4 regions of the Enterobacter sp. UPMP2052 genome follow, and region 4 is predicted to be linked to each of the others. Evidence: predicted binding sites of a transcription regulator. Region 4 holds the regulator's gene; each other region holds the start of a gene.
What was found. The regulator CRP, encoded in region 4, controls carbon source genes, mostly activating them, when cyclic AMP is high. The targets are predictions, from matches to a motif close to ATGTGANNNNNNTCACAT.
Positions count from the first base shown of each region.

Region 1 (7,499 bases), on a different contig from region 4:
GGAAACAGCTGGCGGGGATTACCCTCGCGGTGTTTGGCGTGCTGGTGCTGATTGAAGCCAGCCTCAACGGCCAGCACGTTGCGCTGCTGGGCTTTATGCTGACGCTGGCGGCGGGGCTAAGCTGGGCGTGCGGAAACATATTTAACAAGCTGATCATGCAGCATGATGCGCGTCCGCCAGTGATGTCGCTGGTGGTCTGGAGCGCCTTAATTCCCATCATACCCTTCATGGCCGCGTCGTTTGTTCTGGACGGACCACAGCTGATGCTTAACAGCCTGGTTGAGATTGATCTCACCACCATTTTGTCGCTTATCTATCTGGCGTTTATCGCGACCATTGTCGGGTATGGCATCTGGGGATCGCTGCTGGGCCGCTACGAAACGTGGCGCGTGGCGCCGTTATCCTTGCTCGTGCCGGTGGTCGGGCTTGCCAGCGCGGCCATCCTGCTGGATGAAGAACTGAGCGCATTGCAGCTGTTTGGCGCGGTGCTGATTATGGCAGGTCTGTATATCAACGTCTTTGGTTTGCGCGTCATGCGAATGAGGCGGGCAAGGGGATAGGCAAAAAAAAGCCCCGCATCTGCGGGGCAAAAACGAATCAGAGGTCGTGGTTGTAGTACGGCACGCCTAATTCGTCGGATTTGTCGCTGCCAGCGCCCATATGGTTAAAATCATAGGGAGACTGGTCATGTGCTGACGGCAAAACTATCGTGTTACAACTGTTTTGCTGCGTTGCACAGTGTGTTTGCTCCGCGAAGGCCTGGCTGGAAACAAGCGCCAGCAGGGCGAGGGCGGCGGAGGCGGTGAATTTCATGATTTCCTCGGTTACGTCTTTACAGGCGATGATTAACTGCAATGTTTAAGTGGATACAGATAACGGGATTCACCCGGCATACTGGTAATACGATACTTATGAGGCGGCACGTCGAAATAGTTCTTAAACGTCCGCGTCAGGGTTTGCTGTGACTCAAAGCCGTAACGCTCCGCCAGATAAAGGATCGGTTCATTGCTTTCTTTTAGCTTTTGGGCAATTTCCGTCAGCTTGCGGCTACGAATGTATTGACCTAATGAATGACCGGTCTCTTTTTTGAACATCCGTTGCAGGTGCCATTTTGAGTAACCTGAACGCTCTGACACCTTTTCAAGGGAGAGCGGCGATTCCAGGTTATCTTCGATCCAGTCCAAAATGCTATGAATGGTGATAGCGTCAGTATTGCGTCTGGACATCGTCATACCTCTTTTCTGTATTACGGCAGTATTTTCTTAAGCAAAAGCTCAAGTGTTGCCACTTCATCTGCCGTTAAGTTTTTTGTTAGTTCCTGGTGCAGTGTTAGTCCTACTAATTGATGACATTGCTCACACATCTCCGCGCCGTCGCTGGTGAGTTTCACCAGTACGCCACGTTTGTCATTCGGGTTAGGGCTACGTTCTATCCACCCCTTGCAGACCAGGCGATCCAGCATGCGGGTTAACGCACCGAGATCGACAGAGAGCACCTTCTTCAGCTCAACCGGCGTGATACACACTTCGCAGCGAATGGAACACAGCACTTTGAACTGTGTTGCGGTGATATCCAGCGGAGAGAGATAGTCATTGAGCAGGCGATCTTTCTTCTGATTCACCATGTGAATAAGACGACCCAGTGGAATTATGTCGTTAAAGAGGTCACTGGTGCTTTTCACGATGGTTGCCCTGGCAAGTAGTTTAGTCACGGCAGATATTATTGCTCAGGCAAGTATAAGTCAACTGAATGAATCAGCCGATGCCACGAATTGCTAAAACGTTTCATGAACTTTTTTTGAACGCTTTTATATCAATTACATAACGCAGGGTTATTTTTCTGTACGCAAATAATCCTTACGTTGTATCCGTGGCTCCGCGAGTGGGTTTCACCCTATACTTGCGGTGTTGACAATGGATAAGGACAGCGACGCATTATGGTGGATTTGATTAAAGCAATTGGTCTTGGGCTGGTGGTGTTGCTGCCGCTGGCTAACCCACTGACCACGGTTGCGCTCTTTTTGGGGCTGGCAGGGAACATGAACAGCGCCGAGCGCAATCGTCAGTCGATGATGGCCTCGGTGTACGTGTTTGCCATCATGATGGTGGCCTATTATGCCGGGCAGCTGGTGATGAACACCTTCGGGATCTCCATCCCCGGTCTGCGGATTGCGGGTGGGCTGATTGTGGCGTTTATCGGCTTCAGGATGCTGTTCCCGGCGCAGAAAGCGCACGAGTCACCGGAAGCTAAAAGTAAATCCGAAGAGATGGAAAACGAATCGTCGACTAACATCGCCTTCGTTCCCTTAGCCATGCCGAGCACGGCGGGCCCGGGGACCATTGCGATGATCATCAGCTCCGCCTCAACGGTGCGCGACGGGTCCACTTTTCCGGACTGGGTGATTACCGTTGCACCACCGCTGATCTTCGCGCTGATCGGCATTATCGTATGGGCCTCTCTGCGCAGTTCAGGGGCGATTATGCGCTGGGTAGGCAAGGGCGGGATAGAAGCCATCTCGCGGCTGATGGGCTTCCTGCTGGTGTGTATGGGCGTGCAGTTTATTATTAACGGCGTGCTGGAAATTATTAAAACCTACCACTGAGCAGCCTTTAAGGGCGCTGTATGATGCCCTCGCATCAGGCCTCCTTCGCAGAAGATGGAGCAAAACACACAACGGCAACCCAGGTTGCCGTTGTTTTTGCCCGCGTAAACGAGAGACTATTCTATAAAGGATAAATTTCTTGAATATAAATCGATTCTGAAAAGTGATATTTTGCGTCCTTTTTTCATCCAAAACCGATTCCAGATACTTGTCGCTAATTAGCCGTTAAAGTAACGTACGCCAATTATTTCATCTCTGGAATCTGTCATGCGTAAATTGTCATTAATTGCTTTAAGTACATTACTGTTCTCATTAAATGCGACCGCCGGATTGTTCGACTCTACACCTGAATTCAAATGTGGTCGCGAAGATTCCGTCGCCGCGCTTCAGGCAAAAATTCGAAATGATGCCATCAGCAAACTACAGGAAGCGTACCTGACGTCTCCGCAAAAATTCTATGGCAAGCCCCTGAAAAACTATCTCGACAAGGCCAATCAGATCGCCATTGTCATGGAAAATGTCACAACCAAAACCTTTAAAAGTGAAGATTTGTCACGCCAGTGCACGGCCAAAATCTCACTGACATTACCGCCAGAACTCCTTAGCGTGATGACGACGTTCCCTGATAAGGTCGGGAGTATCAGCTGAGGCAAAGGGAAGGTGCTGAACGATCGCGTTCAGTGGGAGAATTACAATTATTCAATAGCGTTGGCGGATAATAATAAAGATATTGCCGTGTCATATGAATATACTGATTCGGACTATATTGCTGAAGCCTTGTTTAATATTTCGCTGTTTGCCTTAAACAAGGATGATCTTGAAAACGCGGACCTTAAGAATAAACTCAGCACATCTGCATATTATTATTCAGACAGCGATCGCCATTTGAACGATATCTGGAAAGGTATGCCTGAGTCAGTGCGTGCATCCATGAAAAAAGAACAAACGGCCTGGATTACTGAAAAAGCACGTAAATGTGGAAAATTAAGTGATGCCTCGTCCGAGTCCACGCCTCTGAAAACACGGATCGCCATTTATCAGTGCCAGACAAAGATGACCGACGAAAGGGTGCGATATTTAGGCGGCGATACCGAGTCTGAATATTAATTCTGCCGCTGGCGCAGGTGTTGACCCGGTTGAATGCGTTAAGTAGGCCGGGTAAGCACAGCGCCACCCGGCAAACGCTTTAGCCGTTATTCACCCGTTCCTCCAGCGCCACCGGCCATTTGCGGAAGATAAGTACCGACCACACCAGCGCTATCGCTGCCGGGATCGCGCCCAGGTAGCCGATGGCCGACATCGAAACGTGCAGGCTGATCTGATTTCCCACCAGCGCACCCGCGCCGATCCCAAGGTTGAAGATGCCCGAGAACAGCGACATCGCCACGTCGGTGGCATCCGGTGCCAGCGCGAGCACCTTAACCTGCATACCCAGCCCGATAATCATGATGGCAACGCCCCAGAACAGGCTGAGGATCGCGAGGTCGGTTTCACTTGCTGCCGCAGGCATGAGCAGCAGCAGACAGGCCAGCAACAGCCCGATCGCACTGCTCACCAGGGTCGACGCATGCTGATTACCGAGCTTCCCGAACAGAATACTGCCGATGATGCCCGCGCCGCCCAGGATCAGCAGCAGGATGGTGGCAAAGTTCGCGCTAAAGCCTGCCACGACCTGTACAAACGGCTCAATGTAGCTGTAGGCCGTGTAATGGGCCGTCACTACAATCACGGTTAACAGATAAATACTCATCAGCGCCGGGCGGCGGATCAGCAGCGGCAGGCTTTTCAGCGAGCCGGAATGCTCGCTGGGCAGTTTTGGCAGCAGCTTGACGAGGCAGATAAGGGTGATCAGCGCGCCCATGCCGATAGCGAAAAACGTCGTGCGCCAGCCGAAATATTGCCCCACGATGCGCCCGATAGGCAGCCCGAGCACCATCGCCAGCGCGGTGCCGGTAGCAATCAGGCTCAACGCCTGAGCGCGTTTACCCGCAGGGGCGAGGCGAATGGCCAGCGAGGCGGTAATTGACCAGAACACCGCATGCGCAAACGCAATCCCGACGCGGCTTATCACCAGCACCGTGAAGTTCCATGCCATAAACGACAGCACATGGCTGGCGATGAACACCACAAACAGGCCGATTAACAGCTTGCGCCGCTCCATCTGGCTGGTCAGCAGCATAAAGGGCAATGACATCAGGGCCACCACCCACGCGTAGATAGTGAGCATGATCCCCACCTGCGCCGTTTCCATCCGGAAACTTTGGGCAATGTCAGAGAGCAGCCCCACGGGGACAAATTCAGTGGTGTTAAAGATGAATGCGGCAATAGCGAGCGTGACCACACGTAGCCACGCGACCTTGCGGGAAACAGTGTTCGTTGTCATAGAAGCGTCTGGGATTGGTTGCGAAGAAGAGAGGAGACGATCTTAAAGCGTTCAGCGGCGAAAACTCAACCATTATGTGACGCAGATCGCAAAATTTACTGGCGGAGAGCGGTAGCGGAGCGCACTGTTTTCCCTGAAGATAAAGGTCAGCACAGCGATAACAGGCGGTTAGACAATGCAGGAAATTGATTTTTATCTGGTAGATGCCTTTAGCGACACGGCGTTTGGCGGCAACGCGGCAGCGGTATGTCCACTGGAAGCGTGGCTCGCGGACGAGACGCTGCTCAAAATGGCGCAACAGCATAACCAGTCCGAAACGGCGTTTTTCGTGCGCACCGACGAGGGCTTCGAGCTGCGCTGGTTCACCACACAGTCTGAAATTAACCTTTGTGGTCATGCTACGCTGGCGGCGTCCCACGTCATTTTTGAATACCTGGACTACCCACAGACGGAAATTACCTTTTCAACCCGCTTTGTCGGCAACCTGACGGTTAAACGCAACGGCGACTGGCTGACGCTCAATTTCCCGGCGTGGTCGACTGAGGCCGTCGACCAGCCACCGGCAGCACTGTTCAGCGCGCTGGGCATCAGCGGGGCGAAAGAGGTGCGCCTGGGGCGGGATTATCTGGTGGTACTCGACAGCCAGCAGCAGGTGGAAGAACTTACACCCGACATACCGGCGATGCTCCCGCTGGATAAGATGGTTTGCGTCACCGCGCCCGGTGAGCAGTACGATTTCGTCAGCCGCTTTTTCTGCCCGGGGGAAGGGGTGCCGGAGGATCCGGTGACGGGGTCCACCCACTGTATGTTGATTCCCTACTGGAGCGAAAAACTGGCGAAAACCCGGCTTAATGCTCGCCAGGTTTCAGCCCGTGGCGGGGATCTGCGCTGTGAACTGATCGGCGATCGCGTACTGATTAGCGGCCAGGCCACGCTGTATCTTAAAGGGAAAATTTTCCTTCGCCAGTCTTGATATCAGCCTGCGGGCGCGGGCAACTCGCGCTCATTTAGCAGGGCGATAAAGGCTTCAAGCTGGCGCGTCATTGTGCCGCGTCGCCACACCAGCCACGTTGTCAGCCAGCGCCAGTTTTCCGCCAGCGGCCACGCCTCCACCTGATGATGCCCCGGCATGCTCTGCAGCATCGAGCGGGGCATCAGCGCAATGCCTGCACCCGCAATCACGCAGGCCAGCATTCCGTGATAAGACTCCATCTCATGGATGCGCCCTGGCATCGCCCGGTCTGCATGAAACCAGCTTTCCAGATGTCGGCGATACGAGCAGTTGGCGCGAAAGGCGTAGACATCGCTGCCGTTTACCTGCGCGGCGCGGGAGACGACATCGTGTCCGGCGGGCGTCACCAGCATCATCTCTTCCCGGTACACCGGCATCCCTTCCAGTTCAGGATGGGAGAGCGGGCCGTCGACAAACGCGGCGCTCAGCGTCCCTTCCAGCACGCCGTCGATCATGGTCCCGGACGGGCCGGTCGAGAGGGCAAACTGTATGCGCGGATAGCGCTGGTTAAACTGCGCCAGGCTTTCCGGAATGCGAACGGCGGCGGTGCTTTCCAGCGCGCCGAGGGCAAACAATCCCTGCGGTTCATCCCCGGCGACAACCATGCGCGCCTCGTCAACCAGCGCGAGGATCTGCTTGCTGTAGCGCAGAAAGTTGTGCCCGGCGGGGGATAAACGCAGACGCTGGTTTTCACGGATAAACAGCTCAACGCCAAGATCGGCCTCAAGCTGACGAATGCGGGTCGTCAGGTTTGAGGGAACGCGATGCACTTTTTGCGCCGCCTGGGTGATGCTGCCGGTCTGCGCGACGGCGTTAAACATTTCAAGCTGGGTCAGATCCATAGCATTCTCGATTCGTGAATAAGGTGGTCAATATTATTCATTTTTAAGAAATAGCAGATCGGGCCACACTGAATCAACTCTTATAATACGTGGAGAACATCATGACGCATTCCCCTGCAACACACGCACTCTCTGTAAACCCGGCGACAGGCGAAACCCTGGCCGCTTATCCGTGGGCAACGTCCGACGAAGTCCAGCACGCCATTGCGCTGGCCGATAGCGGTTTTCGTCAGTGGCGCAATGAAAGCGTGGCGCACCGCGCGCAAAAACTGCGCGACCTCGGTGCGATGCTGCGTAACCGTGCGGAAGAGATGGCGCAGATGATGTCCCGTGAGATGGGCAAACCCATCCTGCAGGCGCGCGCTGAGGTGGCCAAGTCTGCTGGCCTCTGTGACTGGTACGCCGAACACGGCCCGGCGATGCTACGTACGGAAGCCACCCAGGTCGAAAATAACAACGCGGTGATTGAGTACCGTCCGCTGGGGCCGATTCTGGCGGTCATGCCCTGGAACTTCCCGCTCTGGCAGGTGCTACGCGGCGCGGTGCCTGTCCTGCTGGCGGGCAACAGTTATCTGCTCAAGCACGCACCCAACGTGCTCGGCTCGGCGCAGCTGATTGCGCAGATCTTCACCGAGGCCGATTTCCCTGAAGGGGTGTTTG
Region 1 is NZ_JBSKJR010000001.1:1,133,819-1,141,317, reverse strand. Features, by position in the region: gene eamA (O-acetylserine/cysteine exporter) at 1-560, shown strand, start outside; gene marB (multiple antibiotic resistance protein MarB) at 598-813, opposite strand; gene marA (MDR efflux pump AcrAB transcriptional activator MarA) at 846-1,226, opposite strand; gene marR (multiple antibiotic resistance transcriptional regulator MarR) at 1,247-1,681, opposite strand; gene ACWKX3_RS05225 (MarC family NAAT transporter) at 1,937-2,602, shown strand; gene ACWKX3_RS05220 (hypothetical protein) at 2,870-3,250, shown strand; gene ACWKX3_RS05215 (lysozyme inhibitor LprI family protein) at 3,263-3,709, shown strand; gene ACWKX3_RS05210 (sugar transporter) at 3,789-4,985, opposite strand; gene ACWKX3_RS05205 (PhzF family phenazine biosynthesis protein) at 5,161-5,958, shown strand; gene ptrR (putrescine utilization regulator PtrR) at 5,961-6,839, opposite strand; gene sad (succinate-semialdehyde dehydrogenase) at 6,941-7,499, shown strand, end outside.
Region 1: the regulator CRP is predicted to act here: its motif matches at 5,060-5,077, upstream of ACWKX3_RS05205 (PhzF family phenazine biosynthesis protein).

Region 2 (7,499 bases), on a different contig from region 4:
TCCTCTTCACGCTGGGTATTCACCAGTCGGTGGTCAACAGCGTGATTCTGGAACCGTTCCTGCTGATTAACACTAACGAGAACATGCTGGCCTTTGCTAACGGTCAGCCGATCCCGCATATCATCAACAACATCTTTGTCCCGACCTTTGGCATGATCGGCGGTACGGGCAGCACCATTTCGCTGCTGATCGCCATTTTCATCTTCTCGCGGCAAAAATCGGCGAAGCAGGTGGCCCGTCTGTCCCTGGCGCCCGGCCTGTTTAATATCAACGAGCCGGTTATCTTCGGCCTGCCGATTGTCTTTAACCTGCCGCTGATGATCCCGTTTGTTCTTCTGCCCGCTATCGGCATCTATTTCGCCTGGCTCTGCACCACCCTGGGGTTGATGTCGCGCTGCGTGGTGATGATCCCCTGGACCACGCCGCCGATCCTCAGCGCCTGGCTGGCAACAGCGGGGGACTGGCGTGCCGTGGTCGTGCAGTTGGCAATCATGACATTTGGTGTATTCTTCTACCTGCCTTTCCTCAAAATAGCCGAGAGAGTGGCGCTGAAAAACAGCGGGATAGAAAACTAAACAGAAGGACAGGACGATGGCGGCGAAGTACATCACCATAGCGCGGGAAATCAAGAAACGCATTATCAGCCAGCAGTACGCCGCCAATGAACCGCTGCCGGACCAGTTCGCGCTGGCGGCGGAGTTCAGCACCAGCCGGATGACCATTCAGCAGGCGATGCGCCAGCTGATTGTCGAAGGGCTGGTCTACACCCGTCAGGGGCAGGGGACGTTTATCCGCAAAAACTTCCTCCAGCTTTCGCAGTGGGATCTCTCCGGCAGCGACTACTTTGGCGCGACCAAAACCTGGGCACACCTTGGCACGGTGAGCAGCCAGGTGGTGCATTTTGAACTGCGCTTCCCCAACGAGAAAGAGCAGGCCTCGCTGATGATTAACGGCGATGCGCCGGTCTATGATTTTATCCGCCTGCGTCTGCTGAACGGCGAGCCGATGTCGCTGGATTCCACGGTCATGCCGCTGAACCTGGTGCCGGGGTTAAACAAGAGCCATCTTGAAAGTTCGGTGTTCCAGTATGTGCAGGAGACGCTCGGGCTGAAGATCATGGGGTCGTATCGGGTGGTGCGGGCGTTAAAGCCCAACGAACTGGATATGCAGCACCTGGTCTGCGAGCAAACCGACCCTGTGCTGGAGGTAGAGCAGGTAATCTATCTTGAAGACGGTACGCCGCTGGAGTACGCCCACTGCCACTATCGGTACGACCACGGCGGGATTGTTATCGTAAATAACGGATAAAAAAAAGCGGGCCTCGAGGCCCGCTTTTTTATGCGTGTTGCTATCAGTTCAGACGCACCGGCATACCGGAACGGTTCTGGATCGCCTGATCGACAACGGTCGTGTCAACATCGGCCTGAGAGGTCACGGCCTGTACCGCGCTGGTCAGGGTGATTGGCACGATTTCGTTGTTGTTGATCTGGTCTTCGCTGGTGGAGAGCGGGTTATGCACCTCAATGTAACGGCTGCCGTCTGGCTCCGTTGTCGCTTTCACCGGTTCATTGATGAACTGCACGCGCGTACCCACCGGCACGTTGTCGAACAGGAATTTGATGTCGTCGTTACGCAGACGCACGCAGCCGTGGCTGACGCGCAGGCCGATACCGAAGTTAGCGTTGGTACCGTGGATAGCGTACAGACGGCCAATGTACAGCGCATACAGACCCATCGGGTTATCCGGGCCGGCAGGGACGACGGCTGGCAGCGGCTCACCGGCAGCGATGTATTCCGCGTGCATTTTGGCGGTTGGCGTCCAGGTTGGGCCGGCTTTCTTACGCTCGACTTTAGTCGTCCAGTTCAGCGGGGTGTCTTTACCGAGCTGGCCGATACCGATTGGCAGCACGATCACGGTGTTGGTGCCTTTCGGGTAGTAGTACAGACGCATTTCCGCGCTGTTGATCACGATGCCTTCATGAACGGTATCAGGCAGGATCAGCTGCTGAGGAATGTTCAGTACGGTGCCTGCTTTTGGCAGGTACGGGTCGACGCCCGGGTTGGCTTCCAGCATGTTAGACAGACCAAGCTGGTATTGCGCAGCGTAGTATTCCAGCGGCTGGGTGTTGCCCTCTTCAACGGTGACAACCTGGTTTTGACCTACCAGACGGCTTCCGTCTGTCGGCAGGGGATAAGTCACCGCAGAGGCGGTTTTGCAAAAACCTACGACGGCTAACGCTGCCGCAAAAAGCGTTGTTAATTTCATGTTCATGTTTTGCGAGGTATCTAAGCCATTCCGGCGATGAGTTGATAAGTCTGAATCTGTGATGGGAGCGCATTATATGTGCATTCCTGCTCACTGGGAATTCAGATGTGTACGAAATCACATTTTTTTCGAATTTGTTAAAGTTTAGTGCATTGCTGCAACACGGGATCTCAATTCGGAATTGTGGCATAATGCCGCGTTTATCACACTTTTCGCAGGAATCTCTCCGTGTTAGTTACCAGCAACGTCACTATGCAGTTTGGCAGTAAGCCGCTGTTCGAAAATATTTCCGTCAAATTTGGCGGCGGCAACCGTTACGGCCTGATTGGTGCCAACGGTAGCGGAAAATCCACCTTTATGAAGATCCTCGGCGGTGATTTGGAGCCGACGCTCGGCAACGTGTCGCTCGATCCTAACGAGCGTATCGGTAAGCTGCGTCAGGACCAGTTCGCCTTCGAAGAGTTCACCGTGCTCGACACGGTGATCATGGGACACGGAGAGCTGTGGGAAGTGAAGCAGGAGCGCGATCGCATCTACGCCCTGGCCGAGATGAGCGAAGAAGACGGCTATAAAGTGGCCGATCTCGAAGTGCTGTACGGTGAAATGGACGGCTACTCAGCCGAAGCGCGCGCGGGCGAGCTGCTGCTGGGCGTCGGTATCCCTGTTGAACAGCACTACGGCCCGATGAGCGAAGTCGCGCCGGGCTGGAAGCTGCGTGTGCTGCTGGCGCAGGCGCTGTTCTCAAATCCTGACATCCTGCTGCTCGATGAACCGACGAACAACCTGGACATCGATACCATCCGCTGGCTGGAGCAGACGCTGAACGACCGCGACAGCACCATGATCATCATCTCGCACGACCGTCACTTCCTGAACATGGTTTGCACCCACATGGCGGATCTGGATTACGGCGAGCTGCGCGTTTACCCGGGCAACTACGACGAATACATGACCGCGGCAACCCAGGCGCGTGAACGTCTGCTGGCTGATAACGCCAAGAAGAAAGCGCAGATCGCTGACCTGCAGTCCTTCGTCAGCCGCTTTAGCGCCAACGCCTCAAAATCGCGTCAGGCAACCTCGCGTGCCCGTCAGATTGACAAGATCAAGCTCGACGAAGTCAAAGCGTCAAGCCGTCAGAACCCGTTCATCCGCTTCGAGCAGGACAAGAAACTGTTCCGTAATGCGCTGGAAGTGGAAGCCCTGGCAAAAGGTTTTGAAAGCGGTCCGCTGTTTAAAAACTTCAACCTGCTGCTGGAAGTGGGCGAGAAGATTGCCATCCTCGGTGCCAACGGCGTGGGTAAATCCACAATGCTGAAAACGCTGGTGGGCGAACTGCAGCCGGACAACGGTACCGTGAAGTGGTCCGAAAACGCGCAGATCGGTTACTACGCGCAGGACCACGAGTACGAGTTCGAAAACGACCTGACGGTCTTCGACTGGATGAGCCAGTGGAAGCAGGAAGGCGATGACGAGCAGGCGGTGCGCAGCATTCTGGGGCGTCTGCTGTTCAGCCAGGACGACATCAAAAAGCCTGCCAAAGTGCTCTCCGGTGGTGAAAAGGGCCGCATGCTGTTCGGCAAACTGATGATGGAAAAACCGAATATCCTGGTGATGGATGAACCTACCAACCACCTGGACATGGAATCTATCGAATCGCTGAACATGGCGCTGGAGATGTATCAGGGGACGCTGATCTTCGTCTCTCACGACCGTGAGTTCGTGAGCTCCCTGGCGACCCGCGTGATTGAGATTACGCCAGAGCGCGTGGTGGACTTCACCGGTAACTACGAAGATTACCTGCGTAGCAAAGGTATCGACGGCTAAAAAATGCCGGGTGGCGGCTTCGCCTTTCCCGGCCTACATTCTGTTCCCTCTCCCCGTGGGAGAGGGTTAGGGTGAGGGCATCAGGCCGCACTACACCTCCCATTCACCCCCTTCAATACCATTGACCCGCAGCGTACGTTTTTCCCCCGCCGGTAACGACACCTTCAGCACCTTCCATGCCGGACGATAGTCGCCGCGTGCCGCAATATTCAGATGAATGCTCGCCCCGTCGCACACCATTTGCCACTCAACCCACAGCGCATTGCCCTGCTGGTAGCCCCAGCTCTCGCCGTCGTCCTCAAACAGCAGGCCCGACGTCGTCCCCACGCCTTTCACCGGGAACAGCTTCAGCTCGCGGGTATCGTCTTTTTCAGCACTCACGTGGGTAATGCGCTCGCTCAGCGGCAAACCGGCCCCGGCGCGTACCAGCAGCGGCAGGGTTTCCAGCGGCGCGTCGCGGACGATCCACTGGCCGCCAGAGAACCACTCGTGGGTGTAATAGTCATACCAGCCGGTTACGTTATCCGGCAGCCAGACGCGGCGCTCGCGCTGACCGGCGTCGACAACGCTTGCCACCAGCAGGTCACGACCGAGCAGGAAATCATCGCACTCTTCAAAGGTCTGCGGATCGTGTTCGTGGTCGAGAAAGGTCGGGCGCAGCATCGGCTCGTCGTCCGCATGCGCCTGCCACAGCAGGGTATAGAGATACGGCAGCAGGCGGTAGCGCAGCTCAATCGCGCCGCGAATGGCAGGCGTGACGCCCGGATACATCCACGGCTCGTTAACGGTGCAATCGTCGTTCCACGAGTGGATGGTAAAACGCGGATGCATCACGCCGTTCTGCACCCAGCGCACGAACAGCTCGGCATCGGGCTTATCGCCGGAGAAGCCGCCCACGTCGTGACCGGCGTTAAACAGCCCGGATAAACTCATGCCCAGCCCCATGCGGATGTTATAGCGCAGGGTGTCCCAGTTGGTGCGGTTATCGCCGCTCCAGGTCTGGACGTAGCGCTGCATCCCGGCGCAGCCGGAGCGGGAGATAAGATACGGGCGTTTTTCCGGGGCAAAGCGCTGCTGCGCTTCCAGCGAGGCGCGCATCATCAGTAGCGGCATCACCGGGCGAATGTGTTTGATGGCAATGTCGTTGCCAAAGCCATGACACCGCGCTTCTCCGTCCCACACTTCATACTCGTTGTTGTCGTTCCAGGTGGAATCGATGCCCATCTCCAGCAGCTGCGTGGTGACGCCGTTCTGCCACCACTGCACCGTCTGTGGGTTGGTAAAATCGAGGTGCGAGCCTTCATCATCCCAGAAGCTGGAACGTTCTGGTGCATCGGTTTCTGAATCACGAATGAACAGGCCTCTTTCCGCCACCTCGTTATAGCGCGGATGATCCTGCAGCAGGCACGGCTTGATGTTGGCGGCCAGTTTTAACCCGGCGTCATGGAACGCCTGGCTCATCACCTTCGGCTGCGGCACTTTGTCATGGTTCCAGTTAAAGACGTAGCGCTTGCCGTTGATCGAGGTATACCCGGACGAAAGCTGGAACGAATCGCATGGAATAGCGTGCTCCTCACACAGGCGGATAAAGTTCATCAGCTGGTTTTGCGCGTCCGGCGCGTCGGTGTAGTGCATGGTTGACCCGCTGTAGCCCAGGCTCCATTTCGGGCCGAACAGCGTTTTACCGGTCAGACGCACAAAGGCTTTGATGACGTCCAGCACCCGCTTACCGGTGAAAATGTAGTAATCGATATCGCCTGCTTCCGCCTGCCAGCGGCGGTAGGCGGTGTGGTAGTTGTCGATCTCGTTGCCCAGATCCAGCCAGCAGCTGCTCAGGTTGTCGTAAAACAGGCCGTAACTTACGTCGTCGCGGCGGGTAAGGGTGAACGGAATATGCTTGTACAGCGGGTCGGTGCTGACGGCGTTATAGCCCATCGCGTCGAGGTTTCGCATCTCGTAGCGTTTACCGTTGCGCTGCAGATCGCCCGATTTTTCTCCCAGCCCGTAGAAGCGCTCGTCCTTGCGGCGGCTCAGGTAGTGCGCCACGCCGTCGCCGTGCGCGTTAAGCAGGTAGGCGCTGGTCGGACGGTCACTGACCAGCGGGTTCCATTGGCCGTCGTCACTGCGGTAATGCCACTCCAGCCACAGCGGCTGGTGCACGGTGACGCGCAGTTTGTCGGTGGCCATCGTCAGCACATCGTCTTGCTGCGAAAGCGTCCAGCAGGGGCAGGTGAAGCCGCTCAGATCGTCGCGGTGGCGGCCTTCCCACGGTACGTCTTTCTCCGGCGCGATGCTCCAGGTGCGGTCCAGCGCCAGCTCGCCTTTGCGTTTAATCAGCACGCGGAACAGGTTCTCTTCCAGCACGTACAGGCACAGGCGGTGCTGATTATCGACCAGCAGTTCCAGATGGTTCGCGGACTGCGTATCGACGGTCCAGTTTTTCAGGGTTTTCATATGCAATACATCCACTATCAGGCGCGCGTGGCGCGACGTTCAGCAATAAATGCCACCAGGAAAACAGCGCCAATCAGGTCAAAGAAACCCATGGCAATGAACAGCGGGTTAAAGCCAATTTTGTCGGCGGTCACCCCAATCAAAAGAGAGAACAGGAAGCTGGCGATCCACGCCGCCGAGCCGCGCATGCCGTTGACGGTCGCCATCTGGCCTTTGTCGAACGACTCCACGACCAGCGCGCTCAGCATGCAGGAGATAATCTGGTGCCCGAAGCCGCCGATGGAGATCAGCGCGATGGTGATATACGGGTCACGGGTTATCGCCACGACGGCGAGCGAGATCATCAGGAATGCGCCGGTTACGGAGCTGGCGACCACGGCGTTCACGCGTGAGCAGCCAAACAGGCGGGTGTACAGCCGGGTAAGGTAACCGCTCGCCACGCTGCCGAGATCTGCTGCCAGGAAGGGGAGCCAGGCGAACGTCGCAATCTGCTTCAGGTCCATCCCGTGCTGTTTGGCGAGGTACAGTGGCACCCAGAAGCTCAGTACCGCCCAGGCAGGCTCGGCCATAAAGGCCGGAATGGCGATACCGTAAAAGCGTTTGTTCTTCGACACGGTTTTCAGCGCGGTGAGGAAGGGGAGTTTGACCGGCGGTGGCTCGTTATCCTTTTTAATAAACGCCAGCTCCTCGTTGCTGAGGTTCGGGTGCTGCTCCGGGTTGTGGTAGAACGCCCACCATAAAATCACCCACAGCAGCGCCAGCACGCCGGTAAACATAAACGCGCCCTGCCAGCCGAACGAGGCATGGGCAAAGTAGATGATGGGCGGGGCCAGCATTGCGCCGACCGAGAAGCCCACGCCCGCCCAGCCAGCCGCGACAGGACGTTCCGATTTCGGGAACCATTCGCCAATGGTTTTGGCGTTCGCGGGTGTGGCGGCCGCCTCAGAGGCGCCCA
Region 2 is NZ_JBSKJR010000001.1:1,878,587-1,886,085, reverse strand. Features, by position in the region: gene ACWKX3_RS08755 (PTS sugar transporter subunit IIC) at 1-575, shown strand, start outside; gene ACWKX3_RS08750 (GntR family transcriptional regulator) at 592-1,308, shown strand; gene ldtB (L,D-transpeptidase) at 1,352-2,272, opposite strand; gene ACWKX3_RS08740 (ABC-F family ATPase) at 2,495-4,090, shown strand; gene ACWKX3_RS08735 (TIM-barrel domain-containing protein) at 4,181-6,544, opposite strand; gene ACWKX3_RS08730 (MFS transporter) at 6,562-7,499, opposite strand, start outside.
Region 2: the regulator CRP is predicted to act here: its motif matches at 2,372-2,389, upstream of ACWKX3_RS08740 (ABC-F family ATPase).

Region 3 (7,499 bases), on a different contig from region 4:
GCGCCCGGCAGACCGTTAATCAGCGGACGGGCGTCGATCTCGACCGGCAGTAATACCCCTTTGCTGCCCTTCGTTGACCAACTCCAGGCGTGGCTGCGGCTTGCGGCATTGGGATTTTGCTCCATCACGCCGCCTTTCAACGTGACGGTAGGCGTCACTTTATACTCCAGCGTGGAGCCCCATGTATGCACGTTCCAGTTGTTCCAGGTGAGCGAGTTGGCCGATTTTCCGCCGCACTGGGAAAGCATCTGGAAGTCACACGGGATGATCTGATCGAAGGTCTGTACCTTGTTCATCATCCCCACCCGCCAGGTAAGACGCCGATCGTCAAAGCTTCTGGCGAAGGTTAGCCAGCCCAGGCGCGTAATCGACTGTCCGCCCCAGCTTTCCTGGGTCAGATCGTTAAAGTTTACCCGCGGGTCCTGCAGGCGTTTAGTGGTGAGATCGTCATTGTGGTTGCGGTTAACGATATTGCCTTCGATCCGCGCGTCCGGTATGCCGGTCCATCGCGCCAGGTCCTGGTTGAAGGTCAGCGCAAACTGATCGATATAGGCCACATGGGTATCATGGTTGTAGCCCCCCCCGCCGTTCGAGGCAATTTCATTCAGATAACCCAGATTATAGGTAAACCCGTTATCGTTAAGGATCTTTCGTATTCCGAGCATGTCACCGAGAATCGGATCCGGTGGGGTCTCGAAGCCTAATACGGTTCCGTTCCATTCCTGCGCCATCGACAACGAGGAAAGCGTCAATATGGCGAACGCGCACAGCTTGCAGGGAATAATTCTATATTCCATCATAACCACCTGTGAAAGAGTATTAGTGCGTAACCGGTCGCAGGAAATTTTTTAATTTCCTGTCGCGATCTGTTTATTAATTTCTTTGAATAGCGTTAAGCCAGGTTTTTCTCCTGCGTAAATGACAGGCAAAAAAAAACCTAAGCGTTCCACAGCGGCGTATGCTGCGGAACGCTTAGGTTTTGCCTGTTAACCAGTAACAATCCTGCGTTGAAAACAGTGGCACCTTAACACCGTCGCGCCACGTTTAAAACCTTCGATGTTTTCTTATTTAAAAAATTGTGAGCAAATTAACGCTTATTATTTTGACTGAATTACCCGCGCGATATCCGCCGACGTTTGCAGCGTACGGATCTCCTGAAATAATCCCAGCGCCTCGTCGTATTCTTTACGCAAATAGCTAAGCCACTGCTTGATGCGTGCGACGTGATATAAACCGGTGTCACCCTGCTTTTCCAGGCGGCTGTATTTTTGCAGCAGCGCCACGACGTCGGCCCAGGGCATCCGCGGCGCGTTATATTTCACCACCCGGCTAAGGTTCGGCACGTTCAGCGCTCCACGGCCAATCATCACCGCGTCACAGCCCGTCTCTTTCAGGCAGGCCTGGGCGCTCTCGTAATCCCAGATTTCACCGTTAGCGATAACCGGTATGCTGAGCCGCTGGCGGATCTCACCGATGGCCTGCCAGTTGATGCGCTCCGCTTTGTAGCCATCCTCTTTGGTACGGCCATGCACCACCAGCTCGGTTGCCCCGGCCTGCTGTACCGCATCGGCGATTTCAAACTGGCGCGCGCCGCTGTCCCAGCCCAGGCGCACTTTAACCGTTACCGGCAGATGCGACGGCACGGCTTCACGCATGGCTTTTGCGCCGCGATAGATAAGCTCAGGATCTTTTAACAGCGTCGCCCCACCGCCGCTGCCGTTGACCATTTTCGACGGGCAGCCACAGTTGAGATCGACGCCGTAAGAGCCCAGCTCAACCGCGCGAGCGGCGTTTTCTGCCAGCCATTCGGGATACTGGCCCAACAGCTGGATGCGCACCAGCGTACCGGAGGAGGTCCGGCTCTGGTTGTGCAGCTCAGGGCAGAGTCGGTGAAAAGATTTTACCGGCAACAGCATATCGACCACGCGTAAAAACTCCGTCACGCAGAGATCGTAATCGTTCACCTCGGTCAGAAGTTCGCGCACGAGAGAATCGAGCACGCCTTCCATTGGGGCCAGTAAAACACGCATGCAGAGTACCTGTGAAAAAAGACGCGCTATGGTATCTGCTCGCAGGGTCAGTGGGAAGCCCGGAGGTTAATCCGGGATCGTTTCTTCAGGACGCAGGGTGAGCACCTCAAATCCGTCTGCGGTAACCGCAATGGTATGCTCCCACTGCGCCGACAATTTTTTATCGCGCGTCACCACCGTCCAGCCATCTTTTTTAGTCTTGATGCGGCTGTCGCCCTGGTTGACCATCGGCTCGATAGTAAACACCATCCCCTCTTTCAGCACCGCACCTTCGCCCGGTTTTCCGTAATGCAGCACCTGTGGCTCCTCGTGCATCTCTTTGCCGATACCGTGGCCGCAGTACTCACGCACCACGCTGTAGCCGTTGCTTTCAACGTGCGACTGAATAGCGTGGCCGATATCCCCGAGCGTCGCGCCGGGCTTCACCGCCTTGATCCCTTTCCACATCGCTTCGTAGGTTTTTTTCACCAGCCGACGCGCCAGCGGTGAAACATCGCCAATCAGATACATTTTGCTGGAATCGGCAATCAGGCCCTCTTTTTCGAGGGTGATATCAACGTTCACAATTGAACCGGACTTCAGATGTTCAGATTCTTTAGGAATGCCGTGGCAGACCACCTCGTTGACGGAGGTGTTAAGCACATACGGGAAATCATACTGCCCTTTACTGGCCGGGCGGGCCTGAAGCGTATCGACGATAAACGCCTCAACACGGTTGTTTATCGCCATGGTGGTCACGCCGGGCGCGATAAATCCGTCTAACATGGTAAAGACGGAGGCCAACAGTTCCCCGGCGTGGCGCTGTCTGACGAGCTCATCGGCGGTTTTAATGATGATTGACGGCATAAATCGTCTCCTGCGCAGCCTGTTAATCGTTTGATTCATAAATGAAACTAATACTGGCATGCAAACGGGCTGCTGTCCATTTGGTGAAATGCCCAACGTTCCCTTTCGGAATGTCTGGTATTCTCAAATTTCATGATGTGATCCGTGGCACACTTCTGGGTTTAATTGTATGATGAATGCGTTTCTTCAAGGACTTTTACCATGAGCAAATCATTGAATACTGTCTGGCAATATCTGCGCGCATTCGTCCTGATTTACGCCTGTCTCTATGCCGGGATCTTTATCGCCTCGCTGCTGCCCATCACGATCCCCGGCAGCATTATCGGCATGCTGATCCTGTTTGTGCTACTGGCGCTGCAGGTGCTACCCGCAAAGTGGGTCAACCCCGGTTGCTTCGTACTTATCCGCTATATGGCGCTGCTGTTCGTGCCTATCGGCGTGGGGGTGATGCAGTATTTCGATTTGCTCAAAGCGCAGTTCGGCCCGATTGTGGTCTCCTGCGCGGTCAGTACGCTGGTGGTATTGCTGGTGGTGAGCTGGAGTTCGCATCTGGTACACGGCGAACGTAAAGTGGTCGGGCAAAAAGGAACCAAACAATGATAGCCAATATCTGGTGGTCGCTGCCGTTAACCCTGGTGGTCTTCTTCGCCGCGCGTAAACTGGCCGCACGTTTTAAGATGCCGCTGCTTAACCCGCTGCTGGTGGCGATGGTGGTGATTATTCCTTTCCTGATGCTCACCGGCATTCCTTACGAACGCTACTTTGCCGGGAGCAAAATATTAAACGATTTGCTGCAGCCTGCCGTCGTGGCGCTGGCGTTTCCTTTATATGAACAGCTGCACCAAATCCGCGCCCGCTGGAAATCCATCATTACCATCTGTTTTTTGGGCAGCCTGGTGGCGATGATCACCGGCACATCGGTGGCGCTGCTGATGGGCGCATCGCCCGAGATTGCCGCCTCCATTATGCCTAAATCCGTCACCACGCCGATTGCCATGGCCGTGGGCGGCAGCATCGGTGGGATCCCGGCCATCAGTGCCATGTGCGTGATCTTCGTGGGTATCCTGGGGGCGGTGTTTGGCCACACCCTGCTTAATGTGATGAAAATTCATACTAAAGCCGCGCGGGGTCTGGCGATGGGTACTGCCTCACACGCGCTGGGTACCGCGCGCTGTGCCGAAATGGATTACCAGGAGGGCGCATTCAGTTCCCTGGCGCTGGTCATCTGCGGGATTATGACCTCGCTGATTGCCCCGTTCCTCTTCCCGGTGATCCTGGCCGTGGTGGGCTAAAATTTTGCGATGCGTCGCGCAAATTTCATTTTGATTTCATAAGTTGCAGACATTATGAGAAGTGGATCACATATTAAGGCCCATCGGCTCCGTACACTACCGATCCATTAACCTTGATGAGGCAACGCCATGCACCCACGTTTTCAAACAGCTTTCGCCCAGCTTGCAGAGAATTTGCAATCAGCCCTGGCCCCGGTTCTGGCGGATACGCATTTCCCCGCCCTGCTGACGGCGGAGCAGGTCACGACGCTTAAACAAGCCACGGGACTGGACGAAGACGAACTGGCTTTTGCACTGCTGCCGCTGGCTGCCGCCTGCGCCCGTGCTGACCTCTCCCACTTCAACGTTGGCGCCATCGCGCGCGGCGTCAGCGGCGTCTGGTACTTCGGCGGGAACATGGAGTTCCTCGGGGCCACCATGCAGCAAACCGTTCACGCTGAACAGAGCGCCATCAGCCACGCCTGGCTGCGCGGTGAAAAGGGCCTGCGCGCGATCACCGTTAATTACACCCCCTGCGGCCACTGCCGTCAGTTTATGAACGAGCTGAACAGCGGGCTTGAGCTGCGCATCAATCTGCCGGGCCGTGAGCCGCATACGCTGGGCGATTACCTGCCAGATGCGTTTGGCCCGAAAGATCTGGAGATCAAAACGCTGCTGATGGACGCGCAGAACCACGGTTTCGCCCTCTCCGGTGATGAGCTGAGCGAAGCGGCGATTGCCGCTGCTAACATGAGCCACACCCCTTACAGCACATCGCCAAGCGGCGTGGCGCTTCAGTGTCGTGACGGGCGCATCTTCACCGGCAGCTACGCAGAGAACGCCGCGTTTAACCCGACGCTGCCGCCGTTGCAGGGCGCGCTCAACCTCCTGAGCCTCAACGGCTACGACTACCCGGACATCCAGCGCGCGATCCTCGCAGAAAAAGCCGATGCACCGCTGATCCAGTGGGACGCTACCGCCGCCACCCTGAAGGCGCTCGGCTGCTCGACAATCGACCGCGTACTGTTGGCGTAATGTTGACGGCGGGCAGAAATGCCCGCCCGTTTGCTGAAAAACCCCTCAGTTGATTCACCGATTCTTGCGCTAACCAGGCGGGTAAAGTAGCCTGAGTTAAATTTCACCTTCGGTACGAGCCATCTTCATGTTAAAGCGCGTTTTTTACAGCCTGTCTGTCCTGGTCGGCATACTGCTGTTGGTCGTGCTTGGCCTTGACCGCTGGATGAGCTGGAAAACCGCCCCCTACATCTTTGACGATTTACAGGATCTCCCGTATCGCCAGGTCGGCGTGGTGCTCGGCACAGCCAAGTACTATCGCACCGGGGTCATTAACCAGTATTACCGTTACCGTATTCAGGGTGCGCTGAACGCCTATAACAGCGGCAAGGTGAACTACCTGCTGCTAAGCGGGGATAACGCCCAGCAAAGCTATAACGAACCGGTGACGATGCGTAAGGATCTGATTGCCGGCGGCGTTGACCCGGCGGATATCGTGCTCGATTATGCCGGCTTCCGCACGCTGGACTCTATTGTGCGCACCCGCAAAGTCTTCGACACCAACGACTTCATCATCATCACCCAGCGCTTCCACTGCGAGCGTGCGCTGTTTATCGCGTTGCATATGGGCATTCAGGCCCAGTGCTACGCCGTACCGTCGCCAAAAGATATGCTCAGCGTGCGCGTGCGTGAGTTTGGCGCTCGCTTCGGTGCTCTGGCTGACCTCTACATCTTTAAACGCGAACCGCGCTTTTTAGGCCCGCTGGTGCCCATCCCAACGATGCATGAAGTGCCGGAAGATGCGCAGGGTTACCCGGCAGTACGGCCGGAACAGCTGCTGGAGTTGCAGAAGAAACGCTAAACCCCGTGGGGTGGCGGCTTCGCCTTACCCGACCTGCCATTGCGATTTTGTAGGCCCGGTAAAAAAAGCCCGCTACAGGAGCGGGCTTTTTCACATCACTTCTCTTATTTCTTACGCGCGTATTTCAGGGAGTCCAGCGCTACCGCGAAGATGATAATCGCGCCCTTGATAATGTACTGCCAGTAAGGGTTCACGCCGATATAGGTCAGACCGTAGTTGATCACGGTGAAGATGATCACACCGGTTACCACGCCGATGACGGTACCGACACCGCCGCTGAAGGAGACGCCGCCGACCACGCAGGCCGCAATCGCATCCAGCTCATACATAAAGCCGAGGTTGTTGGTGGCAGAGCCGATACGCCCCGCTTCCAACATCCCGCCAAACGCGTAGAAAACGCCGGACAGGGCATAGATCATCAGCAGGTTCAGCGCCACGTTCACGCCGGAAACTTTCGCCGCTTCCGGGTTCCCGCCGATGGCGAAGATGTTCTTACCGAAGCGCGTTTTATTCCACAGCACCCAGACGAAGGCCACCGCAATCAGCGCATAGAAGGTGATGTACGACAGGCGGAAGCTGCCCATCGCAATAAACCCTTGCGTGAAGGTTGAGAAGCCGCTGTCGAAGCCCGAAATGGGGGAAGCGCCAACAAAGTCGTAATAAAGGGAGTTGATACCGTAAACGATGATCATCGTACCCAGGGTGGTGATAAACGGCGTCACGTTCAGGTAAGCGATGATGATACCGTTAATCAGGCCGATGATTGCCCCGATGGCGCAGACAATCAGGATCACCACGAAAATCGGCATGGTTGCCATTTCCGGGAAGACCTTATTGGCGTTTTCCATCGACTGCAGCAGCGTTGCCGCGATAACCGCCGCCAGGCCAACCTGACGCCCTGCCGACAGGTCTGTCCCCTGGGTGACGATAAGACCCGCCACGCCCAGCGCGATGATAATACGCACGGAAGACTGGGTCAGAATGTTACTCAAGTTCAGCAGACTTAAGAACGTAGGGTCCTGGAAAATAATAATGGCCAGCAAGACTAAAAGAACAACGTAAATACCGCCTTCTTTCAGGTAAGTGAGAAAACTTTTTTTATTTAACGCACTCATGAGGAGCCCCTGATCTTAAAGGTGCAAAGACGCAAGACGTAAAATTTCGTTTTGCGTTGTCGTTTTGGTGTCAACAATTCCGGCAACGAGACCATTGCTCATGACCAGAATACGATCTGTGATCCCTAACAATTCCGGCATTTCGGAAGAAATAATAATGATCCCTTTATTCTTTTTCGCCAGCTCAGCGATCAACTGATAAATCTCAAACTTTGCACCCACATCGATACCGCGGGTGGGTTCGTCCAGCATCAGAATTTCTGGCTGAGTCAATAACCAACGACCAATAATCACCTTCTGCTGGTTACCACCGGAAAGCGAACCGATTTGCGTACGGTGGCCCGGCGTTTTCACGCGCATG
Region 3 is NZ_JBSKJR010000001.1:345,567-353,065, reverse strand. Features, by position in the region: gene ACWKX3_RS01610 (carbohydrate porin) at 1-731, opposite strand, end outside; gene dusC (tRNA dihydrouridine(16) synthase DusC) at 1,098-2,030, opposite strand; gene map (type I methionyl aminopeptidase) at 2,097-2,876, opposite strand; gene ACWKX3_RS01595 (CidA/LrgA family protein) at 3,078-3,476, shown strand; gene ACWKX3_RS01590 (CidB/LrgB family autolysis modulator) at 3,473-4,168, shown strand; gene cdd (cytidine deaminase) at 4,298-5,182, shown strand; gene sanA (outer membrane permeability protein SanA) at 5,310-6,023, shown strand; gene mglC (galactose/methyl galactoside ABC transporter permease MglC) at 6,128-7,138, opposite strand; gene mglA (galactose/methyl galactoside ABC transporter ATP-binding protein MglA) at 7,154-7,499, opposite strand, start outside.
Region 3: the regulator CRP is predicted to act here: its motif matches at 4,223-4,240, upstream of cdd (cytidine deaminase).

Region 4 (7,499 bases):
GTGGTATTTCATGGTCTGGAAGGCAGCCTGCACAGCCCTTACGCGCACGGGTTAATCCAGGCGGCAAAAGCACGTGGCTGGCTCGGTGTGGTGATGCACTTTCGCGGATGCAGCGGCGAGCCAAACCGTCAGAAACGCATTTATCACTCCGGTGAGACCGAAGACGGCACCTGGTTTTTACACTGGCTGCGCGACAGTTTCGGCACCGTGCCGACGGCCGCCGTCGGGTATTCGCTGGGCGGGAACATGCTGGCCTGCCTGCTGGCGAAAGAGAGCGACGCGGTTCCGCTGGACGCCGCCGTCATCGTCTCCGCGCCGTTTATGCTGGAACAGTGCAGCTACCATATGGAAAAAGGCTTTTCCCGGGTCTATCAGCGCTATCTGCTTAACCTGCTGAAAGCCAACGCCGCCCGTAAACTGAAGGCCTACCCGGACACGCTGCCTATCAGCCTGCAGCAACTCAAGCGGGTGAAGCGTCTGCGCGAGTTTGATGATCTGATTACCTCAAAAATTCACGGCTTTGCCGACGCGATTGACTATTATCGTCAGTGCAGCGCCATGCCGCTGCTGAATCAAATTACAAAGCCGACGCTGATTATTCACGCGAAGGACGATCCGTTTATGGATCACCACTCCATTCCGTCGCCCGGGCATTTACCGGCAAACGTGCAGTATCAGCTCACCGAGTACGGCGGACACGTCGGCTTTGTCGGCGGCACGCTGCGTCGGCCCAAAATGTGGCTTGAGACGCGCATTCCTGACTGGTTAACGACTTATCTGGACGGTATAAAATGATTATTCCCTGGCAGGATCTCTCTCCCGAAACGCTCGATAATCTGATTGAAAGCTTTGTATTGCGGGAAGGCACCGATTATGGTGAACATGAACGTTCGCTTGAACAAAAGGTCAGCGATGTAAAACGCCAGCTGAAAAGCGGCGACGTGGTGCTGGTGTGGTCCGAACTGCATGAGACGGTCAATATCATGCCCCGCAACGCGTTTCACGGCTGACCGCTAAACCTTTTCAGTCAGGGAGTTGCTATGTCTGCCAGACATCCGGTTATTGCCGTCACGGGTTCGAGCGGTGCGGGAACCACCACCACCAGCCTCGCCTTTCGCAAGATTTTCGCCCAGCTCAATCTCCGGGCTGCTGAGGTAGAGGGCGACAGCTTTCACCGCTATACGCGTCCGGAAATGGACATGGCCATCCGCAAGGCGCGCGATTTGGGGAAACACATCAGCTACTTCGGCCCGGAGGCGAATGACTTCGGCCTGCTGGAGCAGACCTTTGCGGAATATGGCCTGAGCGGTAAAGGGCAATCCCGTAAATATCTTCATACCTATGACGAAGCCGTACCCTGGAGCCAGGTGCCGGGCACCTTTACGCCCTGGCAGCCGCTGCCGGAACCCACCGACGTGTTGTTTTATGAAGGGCTACACGGCGGCGTGGTCACGCCACAGCACGACGTGGCGCGCCATGTTGACCTGCTGGTGGGCGTGGTGCCGATTGTTAACCTGGAGTGGATCCAGAAGCTGACGCGCGACATCAGCGAACGCGGTCATTCGCGCGAGGCGGTGATGGACTCGGTGGTGCGCTCGATGGAAGATTACATTAACTTCCTGACGCCGCAGTTCTCCCGCACCCATATCAACTTCCAGCGCGTGCCGACGGTAGACACCTCCAACCCGTTCGCCGCCAAAACCATTCCGTCGCTGGACGAGAGCTTTGTGGTCATCCATTTCCGCAATCTGGACGGGATCGACTACCCGTGGCTGCTGGCGATGCTGCAGGGGTCGTTTATTTCACATATCAATACGTTGGTGGTGCCGGGCGGAAAAATGGGGCTGGCGATGGAGTTAATCATGACACCGCTGGTGCAGCGGTTGATGGAAGGCAAGCAGATCGCGTGAGTTGTTTTGCCCGGTGGCGCTGCGCTTACCGGGCCTACGATCGTGCTTTTGTAGGGCGGGTCAGCGAAGCGCCACCCGCCAAAAGATTAGGCCTCAATCACTTCATACGAATGGGTAATATTAACCGCTTTCTCAAGCATTAACGCCACAGAGCAGTACTTCTCCGCAGACAGGTCAACCGCGCGCGACACCGCCGCGTCTTTCAGGTCTTTACCCGTGACAATAAAGTGCAGATTGATATGCGTGAACAGGCGTGGCGCCTCTTCGCGGCGTTCAGACGTGAGCTTCACTTCGCAATCGGTCACGTCGTGACGGCCTTTTTGCAGGATCGACACCACGTCGATAGCGCTGCATCCCCCCGCCGCCATCAGCACCATCTCCATAGGGCTTGGGGCTTTATCGCCGGAGTTACCGTCCATCAAAATTTGGTGGCCTGACGCAGACTCGCCCAGGAACGTCAGCCCTTCTACCCACTTTACACGCGCTTGCATATTCATTAACTCCAACGTTGCATTTTTGGTGACAGAGTACGCGCGCGTTACATTTCACGCAACGGAAGGCGACCTGCATCATGCTGAAGCGAGACACCAGGAGACACGCGTCAAAAGCTATGCTAAAACACTCAGGATGCTACAGTAATACATTGACGTTACACATGTATGCAGAGGACATCAAACTTTACTGGCTGCGAAACGTTACGACAGCCGACTTCCCAGGGTATGGGTAAGAATTCGATTGCAACCCCAGAGTCAGGATGCGATTTATGGCTCTGGTGACAGCTTATAACAGAGGATAACAGCGCATGGTGCTTGGCAAACCGCAAACAGACCCGACTCTCGAATGGTTCTTGTCTCATTGCCACATTCATAAGTACCCATCGAAGAGCACGCTGATTCACCAGGGTGAAAAAGCGGAAACGTTGTATTACATCGTCAAAGGCTCGGTGGCAGTGCTGATCAAAGATGAAGAAGGGAAAGAGATGATCCTTTCTTATCTGAACCAGGGCGATTTCATCGGTGAACTGGGCCTGTTTGAAGAGGGCCAGGAACGTAGCGCCTGGGTTCGTGCGAAAACCGCATGTGAAGTGGCTGAAATTTCTTACAAGAAGTTCCGTCAGCTGATTCAGGTAAACCCTGACATCCTGATGCGTCTCTCTTCCCAGATGGCTCGCCGTCTGCAGGTGACGTCTGAGAAAGTGGGCAACCTTGCCTTCCTCGACGTTACCGGCCGTATCGCGCAGACCCTGCTGAACCTGGCTAAACAGCCGGACGCGATGACCCACCCTGACGGCATGCAAATTAAAATTACCCGCCAGGAAATTGGTCAGATCGTTGGTTGCTCCCGTGAAACAGTGGGCCGTATCCTGAAAATGCTGGAAGACCAGAACTTGATCTCTGCCCACGGTAAAACCATCGTGGTCTACGGAACCCGTTAATTACGGTCAAACGGCGTGCCACCGCAAGGTGACACGCCGTTTTTGTCTCTACTCCCCATGTGGCGCAGGCTGATCTATCACCCGGAAGTTAACTACGCACTGCGGCAAACGCTGGTGTTGTGCCTTCCTGTGGCCGTGGGCCTGATCCTTGGTCATCTCCAGCAGGGTCTGCTGTTTTCCCTTGTGCCTGCCTGCTGCAACATTGCGGGCCTCGACACGCCGCATAAGCGCTTTTTCAAACGCCTGATCGTTGGCGGTTGCCTGTTTGCAGGCTGTAGCCTCGCGGTGCAGCTTCTGCTGGCCCGGGATATTCCGCTGCCGCTCATTCTGACCGTGCTGGCAATGACGCTCGGCGTGACTGCTGAAATCAGCTCGCTGCACGCCCGACTGCTGCCCGCCTCGCTGATTGCCGCCATCTTTACGCTGAGCCTGGCGGGCAATATGCCGGTGTGGGAGCCGCTGCTGATCTACGCCCTCGGCACGCTGTGGTACGGCGTATTCAACTGGTTTTGGTTCTGGCTGTGGCGGGAACAGCCGCTGCGCGAATCCCTGAGCCTGCTCTACGTGCAGCTAGCGGAGTACTGCGAGGCCAAATACACCCTGCTGACCCAGCACACCGATCCGGAAAAATCACTGCCGCCGCTGCTGACGCGACAGCAAAAGGTGGTGGATCTGATTGGCCAGTGTTACCAGCAGTTGCATATGCTTGCCGCCAATAAAAACCATGATTACAAGCGGCTGCTGCGCATCTTCCAGGTAGGGCTGGATCTGCAAGAGCACATCTCGGTCAGCCTGCATCACCCGCAAGAGGTGCAAAAGCTGGTCGAGCGTAGCCACGCCGAAGCGGTGATCCGCTGGAACGCACAGACGGTGTCCGCGCGCCTGCGGGTGCTGGCAGACGACATTCTTTATCACCGCTACCCCACGCGTTTTAACATGGATAAACCCCTCGGCGCGCTGGAGAAGATTGCCCGCCAGCACCCGGATAACCCGGTCGGGCAGTTCGCCGCCTGGCACTTCAGCCGCATCGCGCGCGTCCTGCGCACCCAGCGTCCGCTCTACCCACGCGACCTGATGGCCGATAAACAAAAACGGCTCCCGCTGCTGCCCGCCCTTAAAAGCTACCTGTCGCTGAAATCCCCGGCGCTGCGTAACGCCGCGCGCATTAGTGTGATGCTGAGCATCGCCAGCCTGATGGGGATGGCGCTGCACCTGCCGAAGCCATACTGGATCTTAATGACCGTGCTGTTTGTTACCCAAAACGGCTACGGCGCCACGCGGGTGCGCATCCTGCACCGGGCGGGCGGCACGATTGCCGGGCTGGTCATTGCCGGGGTCACCCTGCACTTCCACGTGCCGGAGGGATATACGCTGGCGGGAATGCTGGCAATTACGCTGGTGAGCTACCTGATTATCCGCAAAAGCTACGGCTGGGCGATGGTTGGCTTTACAGTCACGGCGGTATATACCCTGCAGTTGCTTACGCTCAACGGCGAGCAGTTCATCATCGCCCGGCTGGTTGATACGCTGATTGGCTGCCTGATTGCGTTTGGCGGCATGGTCTGGCTGTGGCCGCAGTGGCAGAGCGGGCTGCTCAGGCAAAACGCCCACGACGCGCTGGAGGCAGACCAGGAGGCTATCAGGCTGATCCTCAGCGACGACCCGCAGCCCTCGCCGCTGGCCTATCAGCGCATGAAGGTCAACCAGGCGCACAACGCCCTGTTTAACTCGCTCAACCAGGCGATGCAGGAGCCAGGCTTTAACTCGCACTATCTGGCAGACATGAAACTGTGGGTGACGCACAGCCAGTTTATCGTCGAGCACATCAATGCGATGACGACACTCGCGCGCGAGCACACGATGCTGACCCCGGATCTGGCGCAGCGCTATTTGCAGTCGTGCGAGATTGCGCTGCAGCGGTGCCAGCAGCGTCTGGAGTATGACTCGCCGGGTGAGTCGGGGGATTCAAACATTCTTGAAGCGCCGGAAACGCTAACCCACGGGCCGATGAGCACCCTGGAGCAGCATTTGCAGCGCGTGTTAGGGCATCTGAACACCATGCACACTATTTCGTCGGTGGCATGGCGTCAGCGTCCGCATCATGGGATCTGGTTAACGCGCATACTGAAACGCACGCCGTACTGATTATGTCGGGTGGCGCTACGCTTACCCGACCTACAAGACCTGAACACCGTACCTGCCATTTTGTCGGGTGGCGCTACGCTTACCCGACCTACAAGACCTTAACACCGTGCATGCCGTTTTGTCGGGTGGCGCTACGCTTACCCGACCTACAAGACCTGAACACCGTACCTGCCGTTTTGTCGGGTGGCGCTACGCTTACCCGACCTACAAAACCTGAACACCGTACCTGCCATTTTGTCGGGTGGCGCTACGCTTACCCGACCTACAAGACCTGAACACCGTACCTGCCATTTTGTCGGGTGGCGCTGCGCTTACCCGACCTACGGTTTTGTAGGCCCGTGCAAGCGCAGCGCCGCCGGGCAATGAGGTTATCCCCGGACTATTTTACCGACCGCCGCGGCAAACCGGGTTAACCCGTCTTCAATATCCTTATCTTCCACCACCAGCGACGGCGCAAAGCGCATCACGTCCGGCCCGGCGTTGAGCACCATCACCCCTTCGTGCGCGGCGGCGTGCAGGAAATCACGGGCGCGGCCTTTGTACTGCGGCTTCAGCTCGGCACCAATCAACAGCCCCATCCCGCGGATCTCGCTGAAGACATCAAACTGTTCGTCAATCTGCTGAAGGTGCTTCACAAACTGCTCGCGTTTCGCGTTCACGCCGTTGAGAACCGTCGGCGTGTTGATGATATCGAACGCCGCACCGGCAATCGCGCAGGCCAGCGGGTTGCCGCCGTAGGTGGAACCGTGGGAGCCGACGTGGAACGCGGAAGCGATATCCTGGGTGGTCAGCACCGCACTGATCGGGAAGCCGCCGCCGAGCGCCTTGGCGCTGGTCAGGATATCCGGCGTGACGCCGTAGTGCATGTAGGCAAACAGATCCCCGGTGCGTCCCATGCCGCATTGCACCTCATCAAACACCAGCAGCGCCTTGTGCTCGTCGCACAGCGCGCGCAGCCCTTTCAGAAATTCCGGCGTGGCCGCCGTCACGCCGCCTTCGCCCTGAATCGGCTCCACCACCACCGCGCAGGTGTGGTCGTCCATCACCGCCTTCACCGCATGCAGATCGTTGAACGGCACGTGGATGATGTCGGCGGGTTTCGGGCCGAAGCCGTCGGAATACTTCGGCTGGCCGCCAACGGACACGGTAAACAGCGAGCGACCGTGGAAGGCGTTATGGAAGGCGATAATTTTAGTTTTATACGGGCTGTGGCGGGTTGACGCGTAATAGCGCGCCAGCTTGAACGCGGTTTCGTTGGCTTCAGTGCCGGAGTTCATGAAAAGCACGCGCTCGGCAAAGGTAGCGTCGATGATCTTGCGCCCCAGGCGCAGCGCAGGCTCGTTGGTGAAGACGTTGCTGGTGTGCCACAGGGTTTCGCCCTGAGTTTTCAGGGCGTCTACCAGCGCAGGATGGCAATGACCCAGCGCCGTCACCGCAATCCCGCCCGCGAAATCCACATACTCTTTGCCCTGCTGATCCCACACGCGGCTGCCTTTCCCTTTTACCGGGATAAACTCTGCCGGTGCATAAACCGGCAGGATCACTTCGTCGAATGTTGCGCGGGTAATTGCGGATTGTTCAGTTGCCATGTCATGCCCATCCATTTTATGTCACAGTGATTGTGAAAATATAATCACAAAATATGCATAAAAAATCACAACAAGGCAATAGATAATCAGCGATGGAGGAAATTGCCCAGCAGCTGGTGTCCCTGTTCGCTGAGAATGCTCTCGGGGTGGAACTGCACGCCTTCGAGATCCCATTCGCGATGGCGGATCCCCATTATTTCCTGCGTCTCGCTCCAGGCGGTGACCTCAAAGCAGTCGGGCAGCGTCGGCGGATCAATTACTAAAGAGTGATAGCGGGTAACGGTTAACGGGTTATTCAGCCCGGAAAACACGCCAGCGCCTGCGTGGGTGACGGGCGAGGTTTTGCCGTGCATCACTTTTGCGGCACGCACGATGGTTGCCCCAAAGGCCTGGGCGATCGCCTGATGGCCGAGACAAACG
Region 4 is NZ_JBSKJR010000005.1:164,736-172,234, reverse strand. Features, by position in the region: gene ACWKX3_RS15685 (hydrolase) at 1-795, shown strand, start outside; gene ACWKX3_RS15680 (YheU family protein) at 792-1,010, shown strand; gene ACWKX3_RS15675 (phosphoribulokinase) at 1,041-1,910, shown strand; gene ACWKX3_RS15670 (OsmC family protein) at 1,997-2,401, opposite strand; gene crp (cAMP-activated global transcriptional regulator CRP) at 2,713-3,345, shown strand; gene ACWKX3_RS15660 (YccS/YhfK family putative transporter) at 3,403-5,490, shown strand; gene argD (bifunctional acetylornithine/succinyldiaminopimelate transaminase) at 5,859-7,079, opposite strand; gene pabA (aminodeoxychorismate synthase component 2) at 7,166-7,499, opposite strand, start outside.